2 regions of the Streptomyces sp. NPDC016469 genome follow, and region 1 is predicted to be linked to the other one. Evidence: predicted binding sites of a transcription regulator. Region 1 holds the regulator's gene; the other holds the start of a gene.
What was found. Region 1 encodes HrcA, which represses chaperone genes, less so after heat shock. Its sites were predicted from a motif close to TTNGCACTCNGNNNNNCNGAGTGCNAA; they were not measured.

Region 1 (14,559 bases):
GCTCGACGAGTGGACCGGGCTCGGGCTGCCCGCCGCGGTCGGGTTCAGCGAGCGGCTGTCCGACGACGCGGCGATGATCGTCAGCGAGCTGGTGACCAACGCCGTCGTCCACGCGGGCACCGCGGTCGAACTGCTCTTCCGGCTGGAGGAGGCCACCGAGGACGAGGAGTCCGCACTGGTCCTGGAGGTCTCCGACCACCACCCCGGCCGCACGGTCCGCGGCGACCACGCGCACAGCGCCGAGAACGTGGGCGAGCCCGCCGACTACGGGCGCGGCCTGGACATCGTCGCCGCCCTCGCCGAGCGGTGGGGCATCACCTACCGCACCGGTACGAAGACCGTCTGGGCCCGGCTTCCCGTGGACGACTGGAACCCGTTCCCCGAGGGGCGCGGCGAGACCGGGCTCGACCGCGGACTGCGCGCCGCCGAACTGCTCGCCCCCACCGCCCGGCGGACCGCCCGCGACGACGGGGACTGGGCCGGGCGCGGCGCGCTCTCCTTCCTCGCCGAGGCGTCCGACCTGCTGGCCGGGCAGCTGGACGAGGACATCGTGGCGGCCCTCGCCGGACAGTTACTCGTCCCCCGCCTCGCCGACTGGTGCGCCATCTGGCTGGAGCCCGAGAGCGGCGGCCCCGCGGCCGTCCCCCGCCTCGCCAAGGTCTGGCACGTGGACGAGGAGCGGATCGGACCGCTGCGCGCCCTGCTGGAAGGCGACCCGCTCCGGCTGCCCGAGCGCGTCGGCACCGGTGCCGTCTCCATGCCGTGGCCCGGCAGCGGGGAGGACGGCGAGCCGCCGGACGAGGAGGAGGGCGTCGCCTTCGCCTACCGGATCACCTCGGGCGGCCGCACCCTCGGAGCCGTACTCCTGGGCCGCGACTCCACCGACCGCCTCCCCGACGAGCTGACGGCCCTCATCGAGGACTTCGTGCGCCGGGTCGGCCTCGCCGTCGGCGCCGCCCGCGCCTACACCCGGCAGGCCACCATCAGCCGCATCCTCCAGCGCGGGCTGCTGCCCAGCAAGGTCGCCCGGATACCGGGGGTAGCCAGCTCCCTCGTCTACGAACCGAGCGACGACGGCGTCGTCGGCGGTGACTTCTACGACATCTTCCCGTGCCCCGGCGACCGCTGGTGCTTCGTCCTCGGCGACGTCCAGGGCAGCGGCCCCGAGGCCGCCGTCGTCACCGGCCTGGCCCGCCCCTGGCTGCGGCTGCTGGCCCGCGAGGGCTTCCAGACCGACGAGGTCCTGGTCCGGCTCAACCGGCTGCTCCTGGACGACGCCATGGAGGCCGCCGAGGCCGCCGCGCTCATGGTCGCCGCCGCCGGCGGGCAGCACTCCGCGGACAACGGCGGGCAGTCCCGCTTCCTGTCCCTGCTGTACGGGGAGCTGGTGCCGCTGCCCGGCGGCGGCGCCCGCTGCACCCTGGCCAGCGCCGGGCACCCGCTGCCGCTGCTGCTGCGCCCGGACGGCACCGTGCGGCCCGCCGCCGAACCGCAGCTGCTGCTCGGGCTGATGGACGACGCCGTCTACGAGACCCAGAGCTTCGACCTGGCGCCGGGCGACAGCCTGCTCTGCGTCACCGACGGGGTCACGGAGCGGCGCTCGGGCGGCCTGATGTTCGACGACGGGGACGGGCTGGCGAGGGCGCTGTCGGGGTGCGCGGGGCTGAGTGCGGAGGAGATCGCGGAGCGCATCAAACACGCCGTGCACGACTTCGCCGAGCGTCCGCCGGACGACGACCTGGCGCTGCTGGTGCTCCAGGCCGAGTAGCGCCTGTCCGGGGCGTGGCGACCGTTTCCCGGGCGGCGCGCGACAATGGGCGGTATGCCTTCCGTACTGCCCGATGGTGAACCCGTGCCCGACGACGGGGCGCTGCCCCGCCACGCCCTGGAAGGCGCAGCCGGCCGCCCGCTCGGCTTCTACCTGCATGTGCCGTACTGCGCGACCCGCTGCGGCTACTGCGACTTCAACACCTACACCGCCACCGAGCTGCGCGGCTCCGGCGGCGCGCTCGCCTCACGCGACAACTACGCCGCCCATCTGATCGGCGAGGTCCGCCAGGCCCGCAAGGTCCTCGGCGACGACCCGCGCCCGGTCCGCACGGTCTTCGTCGGCGGCGGCACGCCGACCCTGCTGGCCGCGGCCGACCTGGTCCGGATGCTGGCGGCGGTCCGCGAGGAGTTCGGGCTCGCCGACGACGCCGAGATCACCACCGAGGCCAACCCGGAGTCCGTCGGCCCCGCCTACCTGGCCGAGCTGCGCGAGGGCGGCTTCAACCGGATCTCCTTCGGCATGCAGAGCGCCCGGCAGCACGTCCTGAAGATCCTCGACCGCACCCACACCCCGGGCCGGCCCGAGGCGTGTGTGGCCGAGGCGCGGGCGGCCGGGTTCGAGCACATCAACCTGGACCTGATCTACGGCACCCCCGGCGAGTCCGACGACGACTGGCGCGCGTCCCTGGACGCGGCGATCGGCGCCGGGCCCGACCACGTGTCCGCGTACGCGCTGATCGTGGAGGAGGGCACCGGCCTCGCCCGCCGCATCAAGCGCGGTGAGGTGCCGATGACCGACGACGACGCGCACGCCGACCGCTACCTCATCGCGGACGAGGCGATGGCCGCCGCCGGCTACTCCTGGTACGAGGTGTCGAACTGGGCCCGTACGCCCGAGGGCCGCTGCCTGCACAACGAGCTGTACTGGCGGGGGGCCGACTGGTGGGGCGCCGGGCCGGGGGCGCACAGCCACGTCGGGGGCGTGCGCTGGTGGAACGTGAAGCACCCGGGGGCGTACGCGCAGGCGCTCGCCGAGGGGCGTTCGCCGGGGGCCGGGCGCGAGATCCTGTCCGCCGAGGACCGCCGGGTCGAGCGCATCCTGCTGGAACTGCGGCTCGTGGACGGCTGCCCGCTCTCCCTGCTGGCCCCCGCCGGCCTCGCGGCGGCCCGCCGGGCGGTGGCCGACGGCCTCCTGGAACCGGCGCCGTTCGAGGACGGGCGGGCCGTGCTGACGCTGCGCGGGCGGCTGCTGGCCGACGCGGTGGTACGCGACCTGGTCGACTGAGCGGGGCGCGGCCTCGGGGGCGTACGCCCCCCAAGGCCTACGCCCCCGAGCCCGCGCCCCCTGCACAGACCGAGGCTTACGCCCCCGAGCCCGCCCCGCTCACCTCAGCGGGCATCCCGCCGGGGCCAGAGCCCGTGCCCCCGCCGCCCGGCCGCAGATGATCCGGGCATGGCTCCGGCCGTCCGGGTAGGTGATCTGCACGACGTCCAGACCGTGGCCCGCCTGGGCCTCGTACGGGATGAAGCCGCGGAAGGTGATCGTCCCCGTGGGCATCGTCCGCAGGTTCACCGCGTACAGGTTCGCCCAGGTCTCCGCCGCGCTGTTCACCGTGTCGCCGTGGCTCGCCGCGTCGTACAGCGCGGCCGTGGCGCTGTACGACATCACCGACTGGCCGCTCGCGAAGAGCGGGTCCTCGTACGGTTTCGACGCCGGCAGGCGGGGAAGCGTCACGCCCTCGGGCAGCAGCTTCCCCAGGGCCCGGTACGACTCCTCGTAGAAGCCGTCGGCGCGGCCGCGGCTCATCGGCGCGAGGGCCGTGTGGTAGAGCGTGACGTTCTTCGTGGTGTCCGTGCTCGCGTCCAGCCGGGCCTTGGTCAGGTCGTCGCCCGTGAAGACGGTGATGGGGCGGCGCGAACAGCTGTGGGTGAGCCGGCTCATCAGGTTGGCGACGTCCTCGACCCGCCCCGCGAAGTACAGCGCGTCCGGCGCCGGGTCCGCCGCGCAGATCCGCTGCACCGGCCGGTCCAGGTCGGCGCTGCTGCGGCGGCCGAGGCTGTACTCCACCGGATCCGACAGCTCGAAGCCCGACTCCTTCAGCATCGCGCTGCCCACCTTGCGCTGCTCCACCGTGTAGCGGTCCTTGTCGTTGTTGCCGAGCTTGCGGGACAGGACCAGGGCCCGGGGCCTGCGCTTGCCGGGCGCCCCGGCCGCCACCTGTTTCGCGACGAGGCCGAGGGCGTCCGCCTGCTCCTGGTCGGTGGCGGCCAGGCCGAAGTAGTTGGAGTAGTCCGTCGCCAGATAGCCCCCGGAGTTGGTGGTGTCCACCACGGGCAGGCCCGCCTGCTGAAGGAGCGCGGTGGCCTCCGGGCTGTCGGTGGTGTCGCGGCCGAGCCCGACCACGCCGACGACCGAGGGGTCCCTTTCGGCCACCTCGATGATCTTCTTCACCGCCGGTATCTGCTGGAGCATGTCCTGCCCGCCGTTGGCGGTCAGCACCCGCAGCTTGACGGAGAAGTCCAGCGTGTTGGTGTGGTGCTGGTAGAGGTAGACGCCGGTCAGCTCCTCCAGGGCCTTGCGGGTGCGCTCCGGGGACGGGGCGGTGAACGGACCCGCGTAGATCAGCGTCACGTACTTGTCGCCCTGCTCGATCGAGGCGTTCTCCTCGGCCACCGCCCGCTCGATCCGGTCGAAGGTGACCCCCGCTCCGGCCCCGTCCAGCTCCAGGCCGTTGCCCTCCGCGAAGCGCACCCGGGTGGTCGTCGCCACGCCGATGCACTCCTTGTCGCCGCCGCCCGGACCGGCCAGCCGCACCGAGTCCGTGTCGACGTCCGTGAGCGGCCCGTGGCAGTAACGGCCCGCCAGGTGGTTGCTCAGCAGCATCGTCCCCAGCAGCGCGCCGGCCACCAGACAGGCGACCGTCGTGCGCGACATCACCCACCACACCCACGTCCTGCGCACCCGCTCCGTGGACAGCTGCGCGTCCGCGTGCTCGTGGGTCAGCTGAGCCGTCGACAACGGCAGCAGCAGCACCCAGGCGGGCGTGGCCGTCCCCGAGGGCGACTGGCCCAGGCTGAGACGGCCCACCCAGTCCTCGTACCGGGCTCGCGCCGCGCCCGTGTGAGCGGGCGGCGGGTCGGGCGGCAGCGGCGGGGTGTGCCGCAGGATCTCGGCCGCCGGCAGGGAGGCCAGGAGCAGCAGCGGATCGACCTCGCTGCGCCGGGAGCGGACGTTGTTGATCGCGTTGATCAGCTGGACGCCGCCGTTGCTCTGGACGGCCCTCGGCAGGAAGACCACCGGCGGCACGGTCCGCTTGCCGCGCCGCCAGTCCGGCGCGTGCGGCCGGTAGTTGTTGCGCAGGTCCTCCAGCAGCGCCTGGACCCTCAGCTCCAGGTGGAACTGGCGGGACCGCTCGTCGCCCGCCGCCGCGTCGGCCACCCGCCCCGCGACCACCGCCGCCCGCGCCCGGATCACCCGCCACGAACCGCTCGGCGAGAACCGGGACCAGCCGTCCGACGGATAGCCGGTACTGGCGGCGGCCAGCGACGAGGTGGTCGCGAACCACTTGCTGGCCCGGCGCAGCCAGAGCAGCGGCGGCGCCGACGTCGACAGCAGCCGGATCACCGCGAGCCCGAGGACCGCCCCCACGGCCACCAGCGCGGTCGGCAGCCAGCCGATCTCGCCGAGCAGCACACCCAGGACCGCGATGACCACGGCCCCCACGAACGTCTCCGGCCGCACCGACTCACGGAACGCGGTCCACCAGGTGCCCCGGCCGCGCCGCCCGGCGCGCCAGCGCAGCGCGCTCAGCTCCTCCAGGATCCGCTCGTCGCGCTGGTCCCGGGAGGAGCCCGGGACCGGGTCCCGCAGCACGGCCTCGGTGGCCTGCTCGATGGCGCCGAGCAGCCGGGAACGGGGGAAGGCGAACGGCTTGTACTGCGATCCGCCCCGGGTCTCCCACGGCTTCTCGGTCAGCGTGCGGACCATGTCGAGCGCCGCGTCGTACGGGGTGTCACCGCGCCCGTCGAGCAGTCTCAGGGGGACGCGGCGCGGCTGGTTCGCCCGGTGGATCTGGCGCACGATCTGCTCGACCCGGGCGTCCACGGCGGCCGGCACGTCGGCGTCGGCGGCCTGGAGGACCACCAGCGGCAGCACGGGCCGGTTGTCGCGGTAGCGGTCGATGAGCTGCTGCACGAAGTGGAAGACGGCGGAGGCCGCCTCGTTCGCCGCACTGTCCCGCCAAACCTCGCGTGCCATCGCCCCCGTGCCTTCCCTCGCGAAAAGAGCCTGGCCCCACTCAATAACCGATGATGTGTGCGAGGCGCAGGCATTCGTCCGGATCGGTGCCGGATCGACGGGAAGACCCGCCGGACATCAGTCCGGAAGAGTGACGAAATCGATCAATTCCTCGACCCGGCCCAGGAGCTCCGGCTGAAGGTCCCGATAGGAGCGGACCGAGGACAGGATGCGCTGCCAGGCCGCGCCGGTGTTCTCCGGCCAGCCCAGCGCACGGCACACGCCCGTTTTCCAGTCCTGCCCGCGCGGCACCACCGGCCACCCGGCGATCCCCACCGACGCGGGCTTCACGGCCTCCCACACGTCGATGTACGGGTGCCCGACCACCAGCACGTCGCCGTCCGACACCTGGGCCGCGATCCGGGACTCCTTGGAACCGGGCACCAGATGGTCGACCAGCACGCCGAGGCGGGCGTCCGGCGCGGGCGCGAACTCCCGCACGATCGCCGGCAGGTCGTCGATGCCCTCCAGGTACTCGACGACCACGCCCTCGATGCGGAGGTCGTCGCCCCAGACCCGCTCGACCAGCTCCGCGTCGTGCCGCCCCTCCACGTAGATCCGCCCGGCCCGCGCCACCCGCGCCCGCGCCCCGGGCACCGCCACCGAACCGGAGGCCGTACGCGTGGGCCGCACCGGGCCCCCGGCCGACGGGCGCACCAGCGTGACGACCCGGCCCTCCAACAGGAAGCCGCGCGGTGCCATCGGGAAGACCCGGTGCTTGCCGAACCGGTCCTCCAGGGTCACCGTCGGCCCCTCGGCGGTCTTCTCGCACCGGATGACCGCGCCGCAGAAACCGGTGACCGCCTCCTCCACGACCAGATCGGTCTCGGCGGGCACCTCCGGGGCGGGGGCGGACTTCTTCCACGGCGGGGTCAGATCGGGCTGGTAGCTGCGCATCGCACGACGATAAGCGGGGAAGACCCGCGACACGCCGAACCGGGCGGCCCTCCGGCCCTCCGCCTTCCCCTCCCAGGACGCGGCCGAACCTCCGCCGCCCCTACGACACGCCGAACCGCCCCGCCAGCGCCTCCCGCTGGGCCCGGACGAACGCCGCGTCCACCACCGCCCCGTGCCCCGGTACGTACAGCGCGTCCTCGCCGCCCAGCTCCAGCAGCCGGTCGAGCGCCGCCGGCCAGCGCGCCGGGCGGGCGTCCGGGCCCGCCTGGGGTTCGCCGGACTCCTCGACCAGGTCGCCGCAGTACACCAGCGCGGGGGAGCCCGGGACCAGCACCGCGAGGTCGTGGCCGCTGTGCGCCGCGCCCACGTTCACCAGGACCGCCTCCCGGCCGCCGCCGAGGTCCACCGTCAGCTCCCCGCGCACCTCGTGGCCCGGGGCCACCAGCACATCGGCGGACCCGGCCGCGTCCGCCTCGGGCAGGCCCTGGGCCACTGCGTCCGCGTACAGCTCGTCCGCCCCGCGCCGCAGCAGCTCCGCCATGCCCTCGGAGCCGTACACCCGTGCCCCGGCGAACGCGGCCGTGCCCAGCACATGGTCGAAATGGGGGTGACTGAGTGCGATGTGCGTCACCCTCCGGCCGAGCAGCGCCTCCACCTGGGTGCGCAGTTCCGCTCCCTCGCGCAGTGACGAACCGGTGTCACAGAGCAGTGCCCCGTCCCGGCCGGCCACCAGCAGGGCCGTCGCGTCCCAGACCGGAAGGCGCCGCCGGCCCGTTCCGTGACCCAGCCGCTCCCATCCGAAGTCTTCCCAAGAGGCATCCATGCGGCGACGCTATCGGCAGCGACCTGGGCACCGTCGCCGGTCGCCCTTGCTAGGGCACCACCCCGTCGCCGTACACTGGCCGGGATCGCTGGCACTCGTACGCACCGAGTGCCAGGAGGAATCCCGGGAACGGCCCGGGAAGCACCGACGTGGACAGCTGGAGGTGTGCGCGATGCTCAGCGAACGCAGACTCGAAGTGCTGCGCGCGATCGTCCAGGACTACGTCGGGACCGAGGAGCCCGTCGGCTCGAAGGCGCTCACCGAGCGGCACAAGCTGGGGGTCTCCCCGGCGACCGTCCGCAACGACATGGCGGTGCTGGAGGAGGAGGGCTTCATCGCCCAGCCCCACACCAGCGCCGGGCGCATCCCGACGGACAAGGGCTACCGGCTCTTCGTGGACAAGCTGGCGGGCGTCAAGCCCCTCTCGTCGCCGGAGCGCCGCGCCATCCAGAACTTCCTCGACGGCGCGGTCGACCTGGACGACGTCGTGGGCCGTACCGTACGGCTGCTCGCGCAGCTGACCCGGCAGGTCGCCGTCGTGCAGTACCCCTCGCTGACCCGTTCGACGGTGCGGCATGTGGAACTGCTGTCCCTGGCCCCGGCGCGGCTGATGCTCGTGCTGATCACGGACACCGGCCGGGTCGAACAGCGGCTGGTGGACTGCCCGGCGCCGTTCGGCGAGACCTCCCTCGCCGATCTGCGGGCCCGGCTCAACAGCCGGGTGGTGGGGCGCCGGTTCGCGGACGTCCCGCAGCTGGTGCAGGACCTGCCGGAATCCTTCGAGAGCGAGGACCGGGGAACCGTGTCCACCGTCCTCTCGATCCTGCTCGAAACCCTCGTCGAGGAGACGGAGGAGCGGCTGATGATCGGCGGCACCTCCAATCTCACCCGCTTCGGACACGACTTCCCGGTGATGATCCGGCCGGTGCTGGAGGCACTGGAGGAGCAGGTCGTGCTGCTGAAGCTGCTCGGCGAGGCCAAGGACTCGGGCATGACCGTACGCATCGGGCACGAGAACGCCCACGAGGGGCTCAACTCCACGTCCGTCGTCGCGGTCGGCTACGGTTCGGGCGACGAGGCAGTCGCCAAACTCGGCGTGGTCGGACCGACCCGCATGGACTACCCCGGAACGATGGGAGCGGTACGCGCAGTGGCACGTTACGTCGGACAGATCCTGGCGGAGTCGTAAGTGGCCACGGACTACTACGCCGTACTCGGCGTGCGCCGCGACGCTTCCCAGGACGAGATCAAGAAGGCATTCCGGAGACTCGCCCGCGAGCTGCACCCGGACGTCAACCCCGATCCGAAGACCCAGGAGCGGTTCAAGGAGATCAACGCCGCTTACGAGGTCCTGTCGGACGCGCAGAAGAAGCAGGTCTACGACCTCGGCGGCGACCCGCTCTCGCAGTCCGGCGGCGCCGGCGCGGGCGGCTTCGGCCAGGGCGGCTTCGGCAACTTCTCCGACATCATGGACGCGTTCTTCGGTACGTCGTCGCAGCGCGGGCCCCGCTCGCGCACCCGGCGCGGCCAGGACGCCATGATCCGGCTGGAGATCGACCTCTCCGAGGCTGCCTTCGGCACCACCAAGGACATCCAGGTCGACACCGCCGTCGTCTGCACCACGTGCAGCGGCGAGGGCGCGGCCCCCGGCACCTCGGCGCAGACCTGCGACATGTGCCGCGGCCGCGGTGAGGTCTCCCAGGTCACCCGGTCCTTCCTCGGCCAGGTCATGACCTCGCGGCCCTGCCCGCAGTGCCAGGGCTTCGGCACGGTCGTGCCGACCCCGTGCCCGGAGTGCGCCGGCGACGGCCGCATCCGCTCGCGGCGCACGCTGACCGTGAAGATCCCCGCCGGTGTCGACAACGGCACCCGCATCCAGCTCGCGGGCGAGGGCGAGGTCGGCCCCGGCGGCGGTCCCGCCGGCGACCTCTACGTCGAGATCCACGAGCTGCCGCACGCGGTGTTCCAGCGCCGCGGGGACGACCTGCACTGCACGGTCACCATCCCCATGACGGCGGCGGCCCTCGGCACCAAGGTGCCGCTGGAGACGCTGGACGGCCTGGAGGAGGTCGACATCCGGCCGGGCACCCAGTCCGGCCAGTCCGTCCCGCTGCACGGGCGCGGCATCACCCACCTGCGGGGCGGGGGACGCGGCGACCTCATCGTGCACGTCGAGGTGACCACTCCGATGAAGCTGGACCCCGAGCAGGAACGCCTCCTGCGCGAACTGGCCAAGCTGCGCGGCGAGGAGCGGCCCACCGGCCAGTTCCAGCCCGGCCAGCAGGGCCTGTTCTCCCGCCTGAAGGACGCCTTCAACGGCCGCTGACGGCTTTGCGCGCACACGGTACGGGCCCGGGCTCCGGGCCCGTACCGACGCGCTGCGGCCGGGCCGGACGCTGTCGCGGGGCGGGCATCACGGGACAGGAAGGACATGACACGATGCGGTCATGCCCTCCGCGCTGACCGCTCTCCTCCGGTATCCCCTCGTGCAGGCCCCCATGGCCGGCGGTCCTTCCTGCCCGCAGCTCGCCGCCGCCGTGTCCGAGGCCGGCGGGCTCGGTTTCCTGGCCGCCGGCTACAAGACGGCGGACGCCCTGCGCGACGAGATCCAGCAGGTGCGCGCCCTGACCGGGCAGCCCTTCGGCGTCAACCTCTTCATGCCGCAGTGCGAACCGGCCGACCCCGCCGCGCTGGAGGACTACCGTCGCCGGCTCGCGGGCGAGGCCACCGGTTACGAGACCGAGCTCGGCGACCCGGACCTCCCCGGCGACGACGGCTACGAGGACAAGCTCGCCGTCCTCCTCGACGCCCCGGTCCCGGTCGTCTCCTTCACCTTCGGCTGCCCCTCGCGGGACACGCTCGACGCGTTCGCGGCCGCCGGTACGTACACCGTCGTCACGGTCACCTCGCCGGAGGAGGCCCAGGCCGCCGAGTGGGCCGGGGCCGACGCCGTCTGCGCCCAGGGCACCGAGGCGGGCGGGCACCGCTCCACGTTCCACGACGACCCGGCGACCGAGGACGGCGGGACCGGACTGCTGAGCCTGGTCGGCCAGGTCCGCGAGACCGTGCAGATACCGGTCGTCGCCGCCGGCGGCCTGATGCGCGGCGCCCAGATCGCCGCCGTCCTCGCGGCGGGCGCCGACGCCGCCCAGCTCGGCACCGCCTTCCTGGCCTGCCCGGAGTCCGGGGCCCACGTCCTGCACAAACAGGCCCTGATCAACCCGCTGTTCGTCCGGACCACCCTGACCAGGGCGTTCTCCGGGCGCCCGGCACGCGGCCTGGTCAACCGCTTCGTGCGCGAGCACGGCCCGTACGCCCCCGCCGCCTACCCCCAGGTCCACCACATGACTTCCGTGCTGCGCAAGGCCGCCGCCCGCGTCGGGGACGCCCAGGGCATGGCGCTGTGGGCCGGGCAGGGGCACCGGATGGCCCGCGAACTGCCCGCCGGCCGGCTGGTCCGGCTGCTCGCCGACGAACTGGACGCCGCACGGACGGCAGTGAGCACAAGGAGCACACAGTGACGGCACCCGTCTTCGTCGTCGGACACCTGCCGGACGCCCCCGAGTTCGTCCTCGACGGGCCCGAGGGACGCCACGCCGTCTCCGTGAAGCGGCTGCGCACCGGCGAGGAGGTCGTCCTCACGGACGGCCGCGGCCGGTGGGCCCAGGGCCTCGTGCGCGCCGCCGAGGGCAAGGACCGGCTGGTCGTCGGCGACCTGGACCCGGTCCACGAGGAGCCGCGCCCCGCGCTGCGGATCACCGTCGTCCAGGCCCTGCCCAAGGGGGACCGGGGCGAGGTCGCCGTGGAGACGATGACCGAGACCGGCGTCGACGCGGTCGTCCCGTGGCAGGCGGCGCGCTGCATCACCCAGTGGAAGGGCGACCGCGGACTCAAGTCCCTGGCCAAATGGCGCGCCACGGCCCGGGAGGCCGGCAAGCAGTCGCGCCGGGTGCTGTTCCCGGACGTGGCGGACCTGGCCACCACCAAGCAGGTCGCCGGCCTCCTCGCCGCGGCGGACTTCGCGGCCGTCCTGCACGAGGACCGCGACTACGCGAGCGAACCGCTGGCCACCGTCGCCCTGCCCGACGAGGGCGAGATCGTGCTCGTCGTCGGCCCCGAGGGCGGTGTGTCCCCGGACGAACTGGCCGCGTTCGCCGCCGCCGGCGCCCGCGCCTGCCGCCTCGGCCCCACGGTCCTGCGCACCTCGACGGCGGGCACCGCGGCGACGGCGCTGCTCCTGGGACGCACGGGGCGCTGGTCGTAAAGCCGTCCCCGATGGGGTGGTTGTGCCCGGAAGCGGTCTACCGCGCCGTCACATGCGGTGGGAAGCTGCCCGTATGGGGACATCAAGGGCAGGGGGCCGTCGTGCGGCCCGTCGTTTTCCGGCCGCGCTCTGCCTCGCCGCGGCCGCCGTCGCCGGGCTCACCGCCTGCGAACCGGGCGACACCACCGGCGCGTTGAACACCGCGTCCGTCGCCTTCACCACGGACCGGACCGCCACCCGCGCCCTGGAGCACGAAGGCGTCCGGGTGCGCTGGCTGACCTGCACCGCCTCGCTCGACGGGGACGGTGCCACCCGCTCGGCCGCGCCCTCCGCCGCGCGCCGGACGGCCGAGGTCCACTGCGACGGCAAGACGAGGTCCGGCGGGGACATCGCGCTGGACGGACAGGTGACGTACGCGGTCGAAGGCCGGTGCGTACGCGGCGACATGACCGCGAAGAGCGGAGGCCGCGCCGTCTTCCGGGCCACGCTGCTCGGCGACTGCACCGCCCCGGCCACGACCGCGCCGCCCGCCGGACCCCCGGGCCGGGGCAACGGCCCGACGGCCACCGTGACGGTGACGGTCACCGCGTATCCCGGCAAGTGAACGGACCTCCGGCGTCCGGCCTGCGACGTACTCCGGCCAACCCCGTGCCACCCGGCACACCCTCGGCCTAGGGTGATCGTGTGACACAGCCTTCCTACCTCAGGTACCCCCATGTCCAAGGTGATCTGATCGCCTTCACCGCAGAGGACGACGTCTGGCTCGCCCCACTCGACGGCGGCCGGGCGTGGCGGGTCAGCGCAGACAACCGTCCCGTCACCCAGCCGCGCATATCTCCCGACGGCACCCTCGTCGCCTGGACGTCCACCCGCGACGGGGCTCCCGAGGTGCACCTCGCCCCCGCCGACGGCGGGCCCTCCCGGCGGCTCACCCACTGGGGCGACGCCCGCACCACCGTGCGCGGCTGGACCCCCGAAGGCGACGTACTGGTCACCAGCACCCAGGGCCAGGTCTCGCTGCGCCGCACCTGGGCCCGGGCCGTCCCGGTCGACGGCGGTCCCGCGCGGACCCTCCCGTACGGCCCCGTCGGCTCCCTCGCGTACGGGCCCGGCGGGCGCGTCCTGCTGCTCTCCGCCACCATGGGGCGCGAGGCCGCCTCCTGGAAGCGCTACCGGGGTGGCACGGCCGGCAAGCTCTGGATCGCGTCCGAGGACGACCCGCTCGCATTCGCCCGGGTCCACCAGGACCTCGACGGCAACATCGAGTGCCCGATGTGGGTGGGGGAGCGCCTCGCGTTCCTCTCCGACCACGAGGGCACCGGCGCCCTCTACTCCTCGCTGCCCGACGGCTCGGACCTGCGCCGGCACACCCCCGTCGGCGGGTTCTACGCCCGGCAGGCCACCACCGACGGCACCCGGGTCGCCTACGCCTCGGCCGGTGAACTGTGGCTCCTGGACAGCCTGGAGAGCGACGAGCCCCGCCGCGTCGAGGTCCGGCTCGGCGGCCAGCGCGCCGACCTCCAGCCCTACCCGCTGCACGCCGACAGCCACCTGACCAGCGCGTCGCCCGACCGCACCGGCCGGGGCAGCGCGGTCCTGTCGCGGGGCGCCGTCCACTGGGTGACCCACCGCGAGGGCCCCGCCCGCGCGCTGGCCGCCGAGCCCGGCGTACGGGCCAGGCTGCCGCGCACCTTCCAGGCCGACGGCGACCAGCACGTCGTCTGGGTCACCGACGCCGAGGGCGACGACGCACTGGAGATCGCCCCCGCCACCGGCACCGCCCCCGGCGCCGCGCCCCGCCGCCTCGCGGCCGGCCGGCTGGGCCGCGTCCTGGATCTCGCCCCCGCCCCCGACGGCAGCCGGTTCGCGGTCGCCGCCCACGACGGGCGGGTGCTGATCGTCGAGCGGGAGAGCGGCGAGATCCACGAGGTGGACCGCAGCGAGAACGGCGACGCCTCCGGCCTCGCCTGGTCGCCCGACTCCGCCTGGCTCGCCTGGTCGCACCCCGGCCCCGAGCCGCTCAGCCAGCTCAAGCTCGCCCACATCGCCGACCTCTCGGTCTCCGAGGCGACGCCCCTGCGGTTCCGGGACTTCGCGCCCGCCTTCACCGCCGACGGAAAGCACCTGGCCTTCCTCTCCGAGCGCGCCTTCGACCCCATCTACGACGCCCACGTCTTCGACATGGCGTTCATCGGCTCCTGCCGGCCGCACCTGCTCACCCTCGCGGCGACCACGCCTTCCCCGTTCGGACCGCAGCTGCACGGCCGGCCCACGGAGAAGGAGAAGGGCGGCGACGGCGAGGACAACCCCACCGCGCTCCCCATCACCCGCATCGACCTGGACGGCCTCGCCGACCGGATCGTGCCCCTTCCCGTCGAGGCCGCCGTCTACTCCTCGCTGCGCACCGCGCGCGACGGGCTGCTCTGGCTGCGCCACCCGCTCACCGGCGTCCTCGGCACCAGCGGGGCCGGCCCGGACGCCCGCCGCCCGGACACCGTCCTGGAGCGG
Region 2 (14,559 bases), on a different contig from region 1:
CCGCAGCGAGCTGCTGCGCGCCCCGCAGGACCGGGTCCTCGTCATCACCTGGTGGCAGGGCGCGTACGCCGACGAGCTGCCGGAGCTGCCCGAGCCCGACCCGGACCTCGTCACCCGGCCGGTCCACCGCTGGCGCTTCGCATCGCTCGGAGCGGTTTAGCTCCGGCACGTCGATGAGTTCCCGGCGCCCGCGCGGTCTACCCTTCACGGCACTTTGCCCCTGTACGTGAGGAGAGCACCATGCAGAAGGTCACCACGTTCCTGTGGTACCCGAAGGGCCTGATCGAGGAAGCGGCCGACTACTACGTCTCCGTCGTCGGCGGTGACTCGCGCGTCCTGGAGACCACCCGCTGGACCGCCGCGGGCCCCGGCGAGGAGGGCACGGCGATGACCGTACGGTTCCAGCTGGACGGCGCGGAGTACGTCGCGTTCGACGGCGGGCCCGAGTTCACCTTCACCGAGGCCGTCTCGCTCTCCGTGGAGTGCGACTCGCAGGAGGAGGCGGACCGGCTGTGGAACGAACTCACCTCCGGCGGCGGCCAGGAGAGCCAGTGCGGCTGGCTCAAGGACAAGTACGGCCTCTCCTGGCAGATCGTCCCGCCGGGCCTCGGTGAGGCCCTGACCGACCCGGACCCGGAGAAGGCCGCCCGCGCGATGAAGGCGATGCTCGGCATGAGGCGCCTGGACATCGAGGCCATCCGCAACGCCTGAGCCCCGCCCGCCACTTGGGGCCAGGGGCGCTCGATAGGGTCTGCCCATGTCCCCTCGCTTCGTCCTGCCGCCGCCCCCGCCGCCCGTGGAGATACGCGCCTGGCCCGACCGGGACGCGCTGCTCGCCGACCGGTCCTTCCTGCTCGGCACGCTGGTGAAGGCGCACATCGGACCCGGCCGGCTCGGGCTGCTGTGGCTGTGGGGGGCGGTCGGCGCGATCGGCTGGTCGTTCATCGGGACGGCGGTCATCACCTTCGAGGAGTCGTACGACGCCATCAGCGCGATCGTCGGCGTGGTGATGCTCGCTCTGGGCGCCGGCGCCCTGATCCCGGCGGTGATCCTGCTCGTCGTCGGGCTGCGCCGGGACGTGGCGGTGCGCCGGCTGCTCACGCAGTGGGGCGAGCTGGACCGCGACCCCGCCCGCGATGCCGGACTCCGGCTGCCCGGCACGACGCTGGGGTGGCTGCTGCCCTCCTTCGCGCTCGGTGCGCTGGGGCTCTACCTCTGCGTCGTCGTGCCCGCCGGAGCGGTCCGGGGTGAGGACACGTACGGGCTGATGGTCCTGATCATGGGGCTCGGGCTGCTGGCCTGGCTCGTCGGGCTCGTCGGCGTCTTCAAGGCGTTCTGGCACCGGCGCTGGATCGTGCGGACGCTGGCCGGGGCGGCCGCGCGGCCCGCGCCGGTCGCGCAGGGCGGCGGCGTCCACCGCTGAAGCCTTCCCGGCCGCCTCCGTGTGAGCCACCCGGGGGACCGCGCGTGCCCGGCGGCGGTGTCGGAGCCGATGCCCCGTCACGTACTGGCAGGATCCGGCGCCATGCAGCCAGTACGACAAAAGGACAAATTGGCCATGAATGGGCGTGAACCGGGTGCGGTGACGGGTGGGCGGCAGCGGGTACGGGGTCGCTTGCGGCGCGGGCCGGGTTACGCGGTCGCCGCCGCGCTCCTGGTCGCCGCCGCCGCGTCCGGCTGTGCGGCCGGGGACGAGGACGCGGGCGCCGCCCGGAGCGCGAAGCTCCAGGCAGGCCAGGCGGGGCCGCAGGCCGAACCGGCCGCCGGGGCGCTCGGCACCCGCGCGGCGCGGGCGGAGCGGGCCAGACTCGCCCAGGCCGCCCGTGCGGTCGCCGCCAAGAGGTGGGGCCTGGCGGGCACGCCGCTCGCGGCGCCCGTACCGCCCGCGAAGAAGCCGCACCTCACCACCCGCAAGGGCTTCGAGGTCGAGGGCCAGGACGACTCGCTGCCGCCGGTCTTCACCCGGGTCCCCACCACGGACAAGGTCGTCTTCCTGACGATGGACGACGGGGACGACAAGGACCCCGAGCTGCTGAAGATGATGTCGGAGCTGAACATCCCGTACAGCGCCTTCCTCAGCGACTACCTGGTGCGCGACGACTACACGTACTTCAAGGACGCCCAGTCCCGCGGGACCGTGCTCGGCAACCACACGCTCAACCACCGCTACCTGCCGGGCCTCTCCCGCGACGAGCAGAAGCGCGAGATCTGCGGCGAGCAGGACATCATCGAGAAGCAGTTCGGCAAGCGGCCCCGGCTGTTCCGGCCGCCGTACGGCAACTACAACGCCGACACGCTGAAGGTCGCCAAGTCCTGCGGCATCACCGCCGTGCCGCTGTGGGAGGCGGAGGCGTTCCCCGACCACATGGAGTGGCGCGAGGAGGACCGGACCCTGCACCCCGGCGACATCATCCTCACCCACTTCCGCGGCAAGGAGGACTGGAAGGGCAGCATGCCCGACCTGGTCCGCTCCGTCATGAAGGTCGTCACGGACCAGGGGTACGCCGTGGCCCGCCTGGAGGACTACGTATAGGAGGCGGCGTACGCGCGGGCGTCCCCGGGCTCCGGGTGCGCGTCCTCGTACGCGCTGTGCCAGGCCGTCAGCGTGAGGACCAGCAGCAGGCAGACGCCGATCAGCTGGACGGCGCCCGCGATCAGCAGCCCGTGGCGCAGCAGCACCACGGCGATCACACAGGCCGTCACCGTGACGGTGGCGAGGACGAGAGTGCCGGACCAGTCCGTCCCGGGCGGTCCGGCCTCCGTCATGTCCGGGTTCGGCGGCCGGGGGTCGGAGCCCGTGTACGCGTAGAAGAAGACCGCAGCGAGCACCCCCTCCAGCGCGATGAGGAGCAGGCCGAGCACCACGTCCAGGCAGCCGGTCGCCACCGGTCCCGGGCGGGTCGCGGCCGGGCGGTCCCGGCCGGCGGGTCGTATGCGCATGCCACCACCGTCCACCGGAACGGTCCGGGCGGCCCCCGCGTTGTCCCTACGGTGGCCGGAACGTTGCGGGGCCGCAGCCGCAGCCGCAGCCGCAGCCGCAGCCGCAGCCGCGGGGGCGGGCGGCTCCCGCGTACGCCACGAGGGGCGGGAATTGGCACTCCGCTTGACCGAGTGCTAACCGCGGTCATAGTCTCAGTGCTGGCACTCCCTACTGGAGAGTGCCAGCAGTACTGTGCGACCGGCAGGTCCGGCACCCGCGACGACGGGCCCACCTGGTCGCCACCCAAAGACTGTTAAACCCCGTGAGATCTCCGAAGGGGGAGACCGGATCGTGTCGACCGCCAGCTCCAAGGTTGCGATCAAGCCGCTCGAGGACCGCATCGTGGTCCAGCCGCTCGACGCCGAGCAGACCACGGCCTCCGGCCTGGTTATCCCGGACACCGCCAAGGAGAAGCCCCAGGAGGGCGTCGTCCTGGCCGTGGGCCCGGGCCGCTTCGAGAACGGCGAGCGCCTGCCGCTCGACGTCAAGACCGGCGATGTCGTGCTGTACAGCAAGTACGGCGGCACCGAGGTGAAGTACAACGGCGAGGAGTACCTCGTCCTCTCGGCGCGCGACGTCCTCGCGATCATCGAGAAGTAATTCACCCACGTTTGCTTCTGTTCTGCGCCCCTGGCCCCCTGCGACATAACTAGCCGGGCGGCAGGGGCGCAGTTCTTGTTTTTGAGAGGAACAGTTCAGCTCCATGGCGAAGATCCTGAAGTTCGACGAGGACGCCCGTCGCGCCCTTGAGCGCGGCGTCAACAAGCTTGCCGACACGGTGAAGGTGACGATCGGCCCCAAGGGCCGCAACGTCGTCATCGACAAGAAGTTCGGTGCCCCCACCATCACCAACGACGGTGTCACCATCGCGCGCGAGGTCGAGCTGGACGACCCGTACGAGAACCTGGGTGCCCAGCTGGTGAAGGAGGTGGCGACCAAGACCAACGACGTCGCGGGTGACGGCACCACCACCGCCACCGTCCTCGCCCAGGCGCTCGTTCGCGAGGGTCTGCGCAACGTCGCCGCCGGCGCCTCCCCGGCCGCCCTGAAGAAGGGCATCGACGCCGCCGTCAAGGCCGTGTCCGAGGAACTCCTCGCGACCGCCCGCCCGATCGACGACAAGTCCGACATCGCCGCCGTCGCCGCGCTCTCCGCGCAGGACCCGCAGGTCGGCGAGCTCATCGCGGACGCGATGGACAAGGTCGGCAAGGACGGCGTCATCACCGTCGAGGAGTCCAACACCTTCGGCCTGGACCTCGACTTCACCGAGGGCATGGCCTTCGACAAGGGCTACCTGTCCCCGTACATGGTGACCGACCAGGAGCGTATGGAGGCCGTCCTCGACGACCCGTACATCCTGATCCACCAGGGCAAGATCGGCTCGATCCAGGAGCTGCTGCCGCTCCTGGAGAAGGTCATCCAGGCCGGTGGCTCCAAGCCGCTCCTGATCATCGCCGAGGACGTCGAGGGCGAGGCCCTGTCGACCCTGGTCGTCAACAAGATCCGCGGCACGTTCAACGCCGTCGCCGTCAAGGCGCCGGGCTTCGGCGACCGCCGCAAGGCCATGCTCGGCGACATCGCCACCCTCACCGGTGCGACCGTCATCGCCGAGGAGGTCGGCCTCAAGCTCGACCAGGCCGGTCTGGACGTGCTGGGCACCGCCCGCCGCGTGACCGTCACCAAGGACGACACCACCATCGTCGACGGCGGCGGCAAGGCCGACGAGGTCGCCGGCCGCGTCAACCAGATCAAGGCCGAGATCGAGGCCACGGACTCCGACTGGGACCGCGAGAAGCTCCAGGAGCGCCTGGCGAAGCTGGCCGGCGGGGTCTGCGTGATCCGCGTCGGTGCCGCCACCGAGGTCGAGCTCAAGGAGAAGAAGCACCGTCTGGAGGACGCCATCTCCGCGACCCGCGCCGCGGTCGAGGAGGGCATCGTCTCCGGCGGTGGCTCCTCCCTCGTCCACGCCGTCAAGGTCCTGGAGGGCAACCTCGGCAAGACCGGCGACGAGGCCACCGGTGTCGCGGTCGTCCGCCGCGCCGCCGTCGAGCCGCTGCGCTGGATCGCCGAGAACGCCGGCCTCGAGGGCTACGTCATCACCTCGAAGGTCGCCGAGCTCGACAAGGGCCAGGGCTTCAACGCCGCGACCGGCGAGTACGGCGACCTGGTGAAGGCCGGCGTCATCGACCCGGTCAAGGTCACCCGCTCCGCCCTGGAGAACGCCGCGTCCATCGCGTCGCTGCTGCTCACGACCGAGACCCTGGTCGTCGAGAAGCCGGCCGAGGACGAGCCGGAGGCCGCGGGCCACGGCCACGGTCACTCGCACTAGCGTTTGCCCCGAAGAGGCCCGGCACCCCGCGAGGGGACCGGGCCTCTTTGCTGTGTGGTGACCGGTCAGGCGCAACCCCCGGGTTGCGTCCGGGTTCGCAAAGTGCAACCCTGGAGTTGCATCCGACGGTGACGATGAGGGAGCCCTCATGAGCGAGGACCGGATCGAACGCGAGACCTTGATCGCGGCGCCCCTTGAGCGGGTCTGGTCGCTGGTGGCCCAACCCGGTTTCTGGGTGGCCGACAAGGCGAGTCTGCCGGGCACCGTGGCCAAGGAAGGCGAGTCGATGACGGCGAGGAACACCGAGCACGGCGACTTCCCGGTGCGGGTGGAGAAGGTCGAGCCGCCCACGTACCTCGCGTACCGCTGGACCAGCGCGTTCCCCGGGGAGGAGCTGCGCGAGGACAACAGCACCCTGGTGGAGTTCACGTTGACCCAGGAAGGCGAGGGGACGCGGCTGCGCGTGGTCGAGAGCGGGTTCGCGGCGCTGGCCGCGTCCGAGGAGCTGCGCAGCCGGAATCTGAAGGACCACGCCGGAGGCTGGCCCCTGGAGCTCGACGCCCTCAGGGCCCGCGCCGAACAGCACGCCCCGTGACGGAGGAACGTCCCGGCGCCGCCGAGGCCGTCGACAGTGTCCTCGCCGCGCTGGCGGACCCGACGCGGCGCCGGCTGCTCGACCTGCTCGCCGCACAGGGCGAGGCCACGGCCACGACGCTCGCCGGACGGCTTCCCGTCTCGCGGCAGGCGGTGGTCAAGCACCTCGCCGTCCTGGAGGCCGCCGGGCTGGTTTCCGGCGGCCGGGTCGGACGTGAGGTGCGGTACGCGGTACGGCCCGCGGCGCTCGACGCGACGGCGCGGTGGATGGCCTCGCTCGCGGCCTCCTGGGACCGGCGGCTGGCCCGCATCAAACGCGTCGCCGAGGCGCCGGAACAGGAGTGAAGGAAGCACGCCATGGACACCACAGCACTGCGCACCGCCTACGACAGGCTGCTCGAAGCGGCGGCCCTGCCCGGCCTCGGCGACGCGGACGACGGGGGATGGAACGCCGACGAGATACTGGCCCATCTCCTCAGCGTCGACGCCTCGATCGCGGCGGTCGCCCTGGCGGTCGTCGCCGGTTCACGGCCCGCCTTCGACAACCGGGTCTCCCTCGACCCCTGGAACCTCGGCCGGATCATCACGGAGCACGCGGGCCGGACGGACCTGATCGACCATGTCCGGAGTCAGGCCACCGTCCTGTGCGACATCGCCGACCGGCTCGACGAGGAAGCCGCCTCGGTCCTGGTGCCGACCCTCCTTCTCTCCCATGACGCCGTCGTGCTGGACCGGCCGATGCCCCTGGCGAGCCTCGTGGACGGCCTCGCCGAGGACCACGTGCCCGTGCATACGCGTCAGCTCCTCGATCTCCGCGCCGCCGCCCCCGGGCACGCGTGAAGGCGGGGCCTCCGCGCGTGCCCGGACGTCACGCCGACCGGTCCAGCGCCGCCGGGTGCACCGGCTCCGCGAACGGGCGGCCCTGGGCGTACCGTTCCAGCTCGTCCAGCGCGTGGTCGGTCATCCGGTGCAGCTCGTTGCCGAGGGAGCCCGCCACGTGCGGGGTCAGGAGGACGTTCGGCAGGTCGTACAACGGGGAGTCGGCGGGCGGCACTTCGGGGTCCGTCACATCGAGTACGGCGTGCAGCCGGCCCGGGACCAGTTCGCGCAGCAGGGCGGCCTCGTCGATCAGGGAGCCCCGGGCCGTGTTGATCAGCGTCGACCCGGTCCGCATCAGCGCCAGCTGGCGGGCGCCGATCATGTGGTGGGTCCCGGGGAGCTGGGGGGCGTGCACGGAGACGACGTCGGCGCGGGCGCACAGCTCGTCCAGGGCGACCTGCTCGACGCCCAGCAGGGCTGCCTCGGCCGCGGTGACGAAGGGGTCGTACAGCAGGACCGCCAGGTCGAAGGGGCGGAGCAGCTCGATGACCCGGCGGCCGATGCGGGAGGCGCCCACGATGCCCACCGTGCGGCGGTAGTTGCCGGCCCCGTCCAGCTCGGCGCGCCAGTCGTGGCCGGCGCGGACCGCGCGGTAGACGTGGGCGGAGTGCGGGACGCGCTTGTTGGCCAGCAGGATCGTGGCCAGGGTGTACTCCGCCACCGGCAGGGCGTTGGCCCCGGCCGCCGAGGAGACGGCGAGGCCGCGCTCCCAGCAGGCGTCGGTGATGTGGTGCTTGACGGAGCCGGCCGCGTGGACGACCGCCTTCAGGCGGGGCGCGGCGGCGAGGACCTGCTCGGTGAGCGGGGTGGCGCCCCAGCAGGTGAGGAGGACCTCGGCCTCGGCGAGCGCGGCGGCGACGCGGGGGTCCGGGTCGGCCAGGTCGTGGGCGACGAGGGCCGGGTCCGTACGGGCGAGGGCGGCGAGCCGGTCGCGGTGGCGCGGTTCGAAGAGGCGCTGGTGGATGTCCGGGCCCATGGCGAGCAGGACCGACGGCCGGGGGTCAGGGGTGGACTGCATGGTGGGAACGACTCCCTTGAGGTGAGGGCTACTTGACGCTGCCGGCGGTGAGTCCGGCCTTCCAGTGCCGTTGCAGGGAGACGAAGGCGACGATCAGGGGGATGACGGCGAGGAGGGACCCGGTGACGACGAGCGGGTAGAAGGCCGGCTCGCTGTGGGTGTTGGTGTTCCAGGAGTACAGGCCGAGGCTCAGCGGGAAGAGATCGCGGTCGGAGAGCATCACCAGCGGGAGGAAGAAATTGTTCCAGATCGCGGTGAACTGGAAGAGGAAGACGGTCACGAACCCCGGCATCATCATCGGCAGCCCGATGGAGAAGAAGGTGCGCAGCTCGCCCGCGCCGTCGATGCGCGCGGCCTCCAGCGCCTCGCCCGGGATGTAGCCGGCGGAGAACACCCGGGCGAGGTAGACGCCGAAGGGGTTCACCAGGACGGGGATCAGCACCGACCAGTACGTGTTGACGATGCCGAGCTTGCTGGCCAGCAGGTACATGGGCAGGGCCAGCGCCGTCGTGGGCACGAGCACACCGAGCAGGACGAGCCCGAACAGCTTCTCCTTGCCCCGGAACTCGTACTTGTCGAAGGCGTACCCGGCGGCCACGCAGATCAGCGAGCAGACCGCGGCGCCCACCCCCGCGTACAGCAGGCTGTTCCCGTACCAGCGGAAGTAGACGCCGTCCCCGTACGAGGCGATGTCGGAGAGGTTCTTCGAGAGGTCGAAGCCCTCGAAGGAGAAGGTGTCCCCGGCGAGCAGCGAGCCGGTGTCCTTGGTGGCGGCGGTGACCAGCCAGACGAGCGGGAAGAGCATGTAGAGGACGGCCAGGAGCAGCGCTCCGTTGACGGCGGCCTTCGACAGCCAGGGATTCTTGCGGGTCGTGGTGCTCATGCGTGCGCGCCCTTCCGGCCGGTGAGGCGGGTGACGACGAAGGACAGCAGGGCGGCGGTGAGCGCCAGGAGTACGGAGGCGGCGGCCGCGAGTCCGAAGTCGTTACGGGCGAAGGCCGCGGTGTAGGCGTACATGTTCGGTGTCCAGGAGGAGGAGACGGCGGACCCGGAGCCGGTGTTGAGGATCAGTGGCTCGGTGAAGAGCTGGAGCGAGCCGATGATCGTGAAGAGCACGACCATGACGACCGAGGACCGGATCAGCGGGAGCTTGATGCTGAACGCGATGCGCCCGCCGCTCGCCCCGTCCACCGTGGCCGCTTCGAGGACGGAGCGGTCGATGGCCTGGAGGGCGGCGTAGAAGATCACCATGTTGTAGCCGAGCCATTCCCACAGCGCGATGTTCACGACGGAGGGCAGCGCGCCGCCCGGTGAGAAGAAGTCGAAGCCGATGCCGCCGGAGTGCATCGCGGAGACGACGGGGCTGAGACCGGGCGTGTAGAGGTACAGCCAGATCATCGCGGCGATGATGCCGGGCACGGCGTGCGGCAGGAACAGCGCGAGCTGGAAGAAGCGCCGGGCGCGGGCGAGCGCCGAGTCGAGCAGCAGGGCGAGCCCGAGGGCGCCGCCGACCATCAGCGGGATGTAGACGGCGCAGTAGCCGAGGAGGACGAGGAAGCCGTCGCGGAAGACCCGGTCACCCAGCGCCGCCGTGTAGTTGCCGAGTCCGGTGAAGACCGTCTCGGATCCGCCGAAGCCGAGCCCCGATTGCTGTTCGGTGAAGAGGCTGAGCCAGACCGCGTATCCGATCGGGATCAGCATCACCGCGGTGAACAGGACGAAGAACGGGGTCAGCAGGGCCGCGGCGGCGCGGGTGCGGGCTTTCATCCGGTCAGCCCTCGACCTTCAGGCCGCGCTTGGACAGCTCCGCGACGGTCGCGTCATGGGCGGCCTTCACGGCGTCGGGGATGGTGGTGCCGCCCCCGGCGAGCTTGCCGAAGCGGTCCTTGAGCGTGGTGTTGGTGGTGCCCATCGCGGGGCCCCAGGTCCAGCCCGGCTTGATCGCGGCGCCGCCGTCCTCGAAGACCTGGTAGATGTCCTGGCCACCGTAGAACTTCGTGTCGAACGCCTTCTTGGCGGCCGGGCGCAGGGCGAGGGCGGCCGGGAAGGCGCTGGAGGTGCCGGAGGAGATACGGGCCTTGATGCCGTCCTCCGTGGTGGTCATCCAGGTGGCGAACTCGACGGCGGCCGCGGCCTTCCCGCTGTTCTTCGGCACGGCGAAGGTGGTCCCGCCGAGCATGCCGCCGGCGGGCTTCCCGTCCCACGTCGGGATCGGGGCGACGGCCCACTTGCCGCTCTGCTCGGGCAGGGTGCCGCCGAGGACGCCGCCGCCCCAGGAGGCGCCGAGGTAGCCGATGGTGCCGCCGGTCTTGAGGGAGTTGGTCCAGGCGGGGGAGAAGGAGGCGTCGGTGCGGACCAGGCCGTCCTTCACCAGGCCCTGCCAGTAATCGGCGACCTTCGTGGTGGCGGCGTCGGTCGTGTCGACCTTCCAGGTGTCGCCCTCGGCCTTGAACCACTGGGCGCCGGCCTGCCAGACCATCGCCTCGAAGGTGGTCGGGTCGTCCGGGAAGAAGGTGCCGATGCAGGCCTTGGCGTCGGCCTTCTTCACCTTCTCGGCGGCGGACTTGAACTCGGCCCAGGTCTTGGGGACGTCGATGCCGTACTTGGCGAACAGGTCCTTGCGGTAGAAGAACGCCTGCGGCGCGGCATCGAAGGGAACGGCCCAGCTCTTGCCGCCGAGCGTCGTCTGCTCGATCGCCTGCGGGAGGAACTTCTTCTTCACGTCGTCGGTGAGGTACGCGCCGATGTCCTGGAACCCGCCCTGGCTGACGTACTCGGGGAGCTGCGGGTACTCGACGGAGACCAGGTCCGGGGCGTTGCCCGCCTTGATCGCGTTGGAGATCTTGGCGTAGCCGCCGGCGTTCCCGGACGGGGTCTCCTCGAACTTCACGCGGATGTTCTTGTGCGAGGCGTTGAACGCGTCCACGACCTCCTTGGTGCCCTTGGCCCAGCCCCAGAAGGTGATGGTCACGGGCTTGGCGGCGGTGCCGGTCCCGCCGCCCCCGGCGTCGTCCCCGCTCCCGCCGCAGGCCGTGACGACGGCGAGGGCGGTGACGGCTCCGGCTATGGAAAGAGTCGTTCTGCTCCAACTGCGGTTCACGACGGGCTCCTGAGTCGACGGTGACAGGGACGTTGGGCGTGATCCTTGGTCCACCGATGACCGAAGTCAAGAGCGAAAGATTGATTGATCGAGAAAAGATCAGAACGTTATCGAGCGGTCGACGCCCGTACCCGCAGCCGTGGCAGCAGTGCCAGATGCCTGCCCGGCTCGTCCTCGTCCCGCCCGGAACCGTCCCGCCCCGCGCCGTCCCGCCCGGCGCCGAGCCGCCCGATCAGCAGCTCCGTCGCGTACCGCCCGACGTGGCGCTTGGGCGGGCTGACGGCCGTGAGCGGGATGTCGCCGAGCGCGGCGACCTCGTCGTCGTACGCGATCACCGCCAGGTCCTCCGGCACCCGCACGCCCAGCTCGGACAGGCGCTGCACCAGGTGGATCGCGTCCACGTCGTTGTGCACCACCACCGCCGTGGCCCGGCCGGAGACCACCGCGTCGCGCACCTCGCGCACCGCCTCCTCGAAGCGCTCCGGCTCCACCTCGGGCCCGGAGGTCCCGATCATCGCCGGGGCGCCGTCGGCCAGCCCCAGCACCGCGAGCGCGTCCTCGTACCCCGAGCGCACCGCGAGCGCGGTCGGGCTGTCGGCGCGGGCCACCAGGAGCGGGGTGCCGTGGCCGAGGCCGATCAGATGGCGCACCGCGAGCAGCACCCCGTGCCGGTGGTCGGAGCAGACCCGGTCCAGGCCGTCCAGCGGCGATCCGGGTGCCGGGGTGCGCTCCAGGAGCACGGCGGGCACCGGCAGCCCGGCCATCCAGTCCCCGTACGCCGCCTGGTCCTCGGCGCCCCGCCAGGCCGGGGCGATGAGCAGCCCGTCGGCCCCGGAGGCGAGCAGCCCCTCGGCGCGCGCCCGGTCCCCCTCGGGCCGGTAGTCGGAGATCCGCAGCACGAGCCGGCCCCCGGCGCGCGCGGCCGCCTCGTGCGCGCCCCGGATGACCTCGGCGAAGTAGTACGTCGCCGAGGGGGCGATCAGCCCGAGCACCGGGCCGCCGCCGCCCGGCCCGGGGGCGGCGGCGGACGCGTCCCGGGGCCAGGAGACCGAGCCGTGGACCCGGTCCAGCAGTCCGCGCTCGGCCAGCGCCTCGGCGTCGCGGCGCGCCGTGACGGGGGAGACCCCCAGCAGGCCGGCCAGATCGGAGACACGGGCCGAGCCGCGCTCCCGTACCAGGGCCAGAAGTCGGTCGTGACGTTCAGCTGCACTCTCGCGCACGGCGGCAGTCCCCTTGTAAATCGCGATGTGGTGGCTCGGCTCGCCAGACCCTATCCACTGTGATCGATTGACGGAAGTTTCGATCATTCGCTACTTCGCCATTGACGTTCGATCAATCCGCGGTTCAGGATTCCCGGCGACGCCGAAGTCCGCCTCCCCTGGGAGCATCATGCCCACGACGAGTCCGTACACGGGGTACACCCGTGCCGATTGGGAGCGGGCGGCCGACCGGCTGCTGCTCGCGGTACGCCCCTACGCCTCGCCCCGCCACGGCCGCATCGACCTCCCCGGCCCCCGGCCGAGCTGGTCCGGCCCCCTCTCCGACGGCCTCGAAGGGTACGCCCGCACCTGGCTGCTCGCCGCGCTGCGGACCGCCGGGGCGCGCGGTGAGGACCCGCACGGCTTCCTCGGCCGGTACGCCGAAGGGCTCGCCGCCGGCACGTCGGACCCGGCGGGCGGCCCCGACGCCTGGCCCCGCATCGCGGACGTACCCCAGGCCATCGTGGAATCCGCCTCCATCGCCCTGGGCCTGCGCCTCACCCGCCCCTGGCTCTGGGACACCCTGCACGAGCGCACCCGTCAGCGCGCAGTCGACTGGCTCCTGCCCGCCCTCGACGCGCCCCCGGTGAACAACAACTGGTGGCTCTTCGGGCTCACCGTCGCCGGCTTCCTCCAGGACGCGGGCATCGAGACCGACCGGGCCCGGAAGACCATCGACCGCGCGCTGGAGCACGTGGAGGGCTGGTACCTGGGCGACGGCTGGTACAGCGACGGCCCCAACCGCTCCTTCGACCACTACAACGCCTGGGCCATGCACTTCTACCCGGTCCTGCACGCCCACCTCGCCGGCGACCGGGACCTCCTGGACCGCTACGGCCCCCGCCTGCACCGCCACCTGGACGACTACAGCCGCATGTTCGGCGCGGACGGCGCCCCCATGCCGTTCGGCCGCTCCCTCATCTACCGCTTCGCCGCCGCGGCCGCCCCCTGGCTCGGCGCCCTGACCGGCCACACCCCGCTCACCCCGGGCGCGACCCGCCGCCTCGCCTCCGGCACCCTCCGCCACTTCCAGGACCGGGGCGCCACCGACCGGGACGGCCTCCTCACCCTGGGCTGGCACCGCCCCTACCAGCCGATGCTCCAGACGTACTCCGGGCCCGCCTCCCCGTACTGGGCCTCCAAGGGCTTCCTCGGACTCCTGATGCCCCCGGACCACCCCGTCTGGACGGCCGACGAGGAGCCGCTGCCCGCCGAGACCGCGGACGCCGTGACCGTCCTCGGCCCGACCGGGATGCTCCTCCAGTCCACCGCCGCGGACGGCCTCGTCCGGCTCCACAACCACGGCTCGAACCACGTGGGCGACGAGGAGGACCCCGGCTACGCCCGCTTCGCGTACTCCACCCGGACCGGCCCCACGCACGGTCCCGCCGAGCGCGACAACCACTTCGCGCTGCTCCCCGACGGCGAGCCGACCGCCCGCCTCACCGCCGACCCCCTCGGCCCGGCCGTCTCCGCGCACACCCCGCACCCGGGCGGCCCCGGCGTCCGCGTCGTCTCCGCCACCCTCGCCCGCGGCCGCGCCGAGGTCCGGGCGCATCTGGTCACGGGCGCGCCCGACGGCACGCCCGTCCGCCAGACGGGGTGGGCGGCCGGGGGCGACCCGGCGCTCACCGCCCAGCTCCACCCGGTCCACGGCTACGGGACCGGGGTCCGAGAACTGCCCGGCGGGGACACCATGTTCGGCGAGACCTCCGGACTCCTGGCCGTCGAGGGCGCCACCGCCGGGCCCCGGTCCCTGTTCGTCGCGCTCGCCTCACTCACCGGCGAGCCGGACCCGGCGCCCGTCGGCACCCTCGCGGACATCCGCGTACAGAGCCCCCACGAGATCCATGTGACCTGGCACGACGGCGCCGCCGCCGTACTCCATCTCCCGGAGGAATCAGAGGAATCATGAGCCGCCGACGCACCCTTCTCGCGACCGCAGCCCTCACCGCCCTCGCGGCCACCGCACTGGCCACCCCCGCCCAGGCCGCCGGCCACCGGCCGGGCACCTTCTACGTCGACTGCGCGGCCACCGCCCCCGGCGACGGCTCCCGCCACCACCCCTGGACCACCCTCGCCGAGGCCAACGCCCACACCTTCGGGCCGGGCGACCGCCTCGTCTTCCACCGCGGCTCCACCTGCACGGGCACGCTCACGCCCCGGGGCGCGGGCTCGGCGTCGGCACCCGTCACCGTCTCCGACTACGGCAGCCGCCACGCCTCCCGCGCGGTGCTCGACGGGGCCGGAGCGCACGACGTGATCCTCCTCGCCGACACCCAGCACTACCGCGTCTCGAACCTGGAGATCACCAACGCCGCCGCCCCCGGCACCGAGCGCAACGGCATCCGGCTGCGCCTCACCGACTACGGCACCGCCCGGGGCTTCGAGCTCGACCAC

Region 2: the regulator HrcA is predicted to act here: its motif matches at 3,092-3,118, upstream of groES (co-chaperone GroES).

The regions. Positions count from the first base shown of each region.
Region 1 covers NZ_JBEYCQ010000001.1:39,213-53,771, forward strand. The annotation lists gene ABZ565_RS00185 (ATP-binding SpoIIE family protein phosphatase) at 1-1,768, shown strand, start outside; gene hemW (radical SAM family heme chaperone HemW) at 1,814-3,055, shown strand; gene ABZ565_RS00195 (hypothetical protein) at 3,155-6,028, opposite strand; gene ABZ565_RS00200 (DUF3097 domain-containing protein) at 6,146-6,964, opposite strand; gene ABZ565_RS00205 (MBL fold metallo-hydrolase) at 7,065-7,787, opposite strand; gene hrcA (heat-inducible transcriptional repressor HrcA) at 7,960-8,976, shown strand; gene dnaJ (molecular chaperone DnaJ) at 8,977-10,113, shown strand; gene ABZ565_RS00220 (nitronate monooxygenase) at 10,235-11,308, shown strand; gene ABZ565_RS00225 (16S rRNA (uracil(1498)-N(3))-methyltransferase) at 11,305-12,051, shown strand; gene ABZ565_RS00230 (hypothetical protein) at 12,125-12,655, shown strand; gene ABZ565_RS00235 (PDZ domain-containing protein) at 12,736-14,559, shown strand, end outside.
Region 2 covers NZ_JBEYCQ010000008.1:116,577-131,135, forward strand. The annotation lists gene ABZ565_RS11520 (hypothetical protein) at 1-160, shown strand, start outside; gene ABZ565_RS11525 (VOC family protein) at 241-711, shown strand; gene ABZ565_RS11530 (hypothetical protein) at 758-1,423, shown strand; gene ABZ565_RS11535 (polysaccharide deacetylase family protein) at 1,526-2,533, shown strand; gene ABZ565_RS11540 (DUF6234 family protein) at 2,524-2,940, opposite strand; gene groES (co-chaperone GroES) at 3,272-3,580, shown strand; gene groL (chaperonin GroEL) at 3,684-5,309, shown strand; gene ABZ565_RS11555 (SRPBCC domain-containing protein) at 5,458-5,904, shown strand; gene ABZ565_RS11560 (metalloregulator ArsR/SmtB family transcription factor) at 5,901-6,248, shown strand; gene ABZ565_RS11565 (hypothetical protein) at 6,261-6,743, shown strand; gene ABZ565_RS11570 (hydroxyacid dehydrogenase) at 6,772-7,800, opposite strand; gene ABZ565_RS11575 (carbohydrate ABC transporter permease) at 7,829-8,683, opposite strand; gene ABZ565_RS11580 (sugar ABC transporter permease) at 8,680-9,567, opposite strand; gene ABZ565_RS11585 (sugar ABC transporter substrate-binding protein) at 9,572-10,900, opposite strand; gene ABZ565_RS11590 (substrate-binding domain-containing protein) at 11,008-12,120, opposite strand; gene ABZ565_RS11595 (DUF2264 domain-containing protein) at 12,290-14,074, shown strand; gene ABZ565_RS11600 (right-handed parallel beta-helix repeat-containing protein) at 14,071-14,559, shown strand, end outside.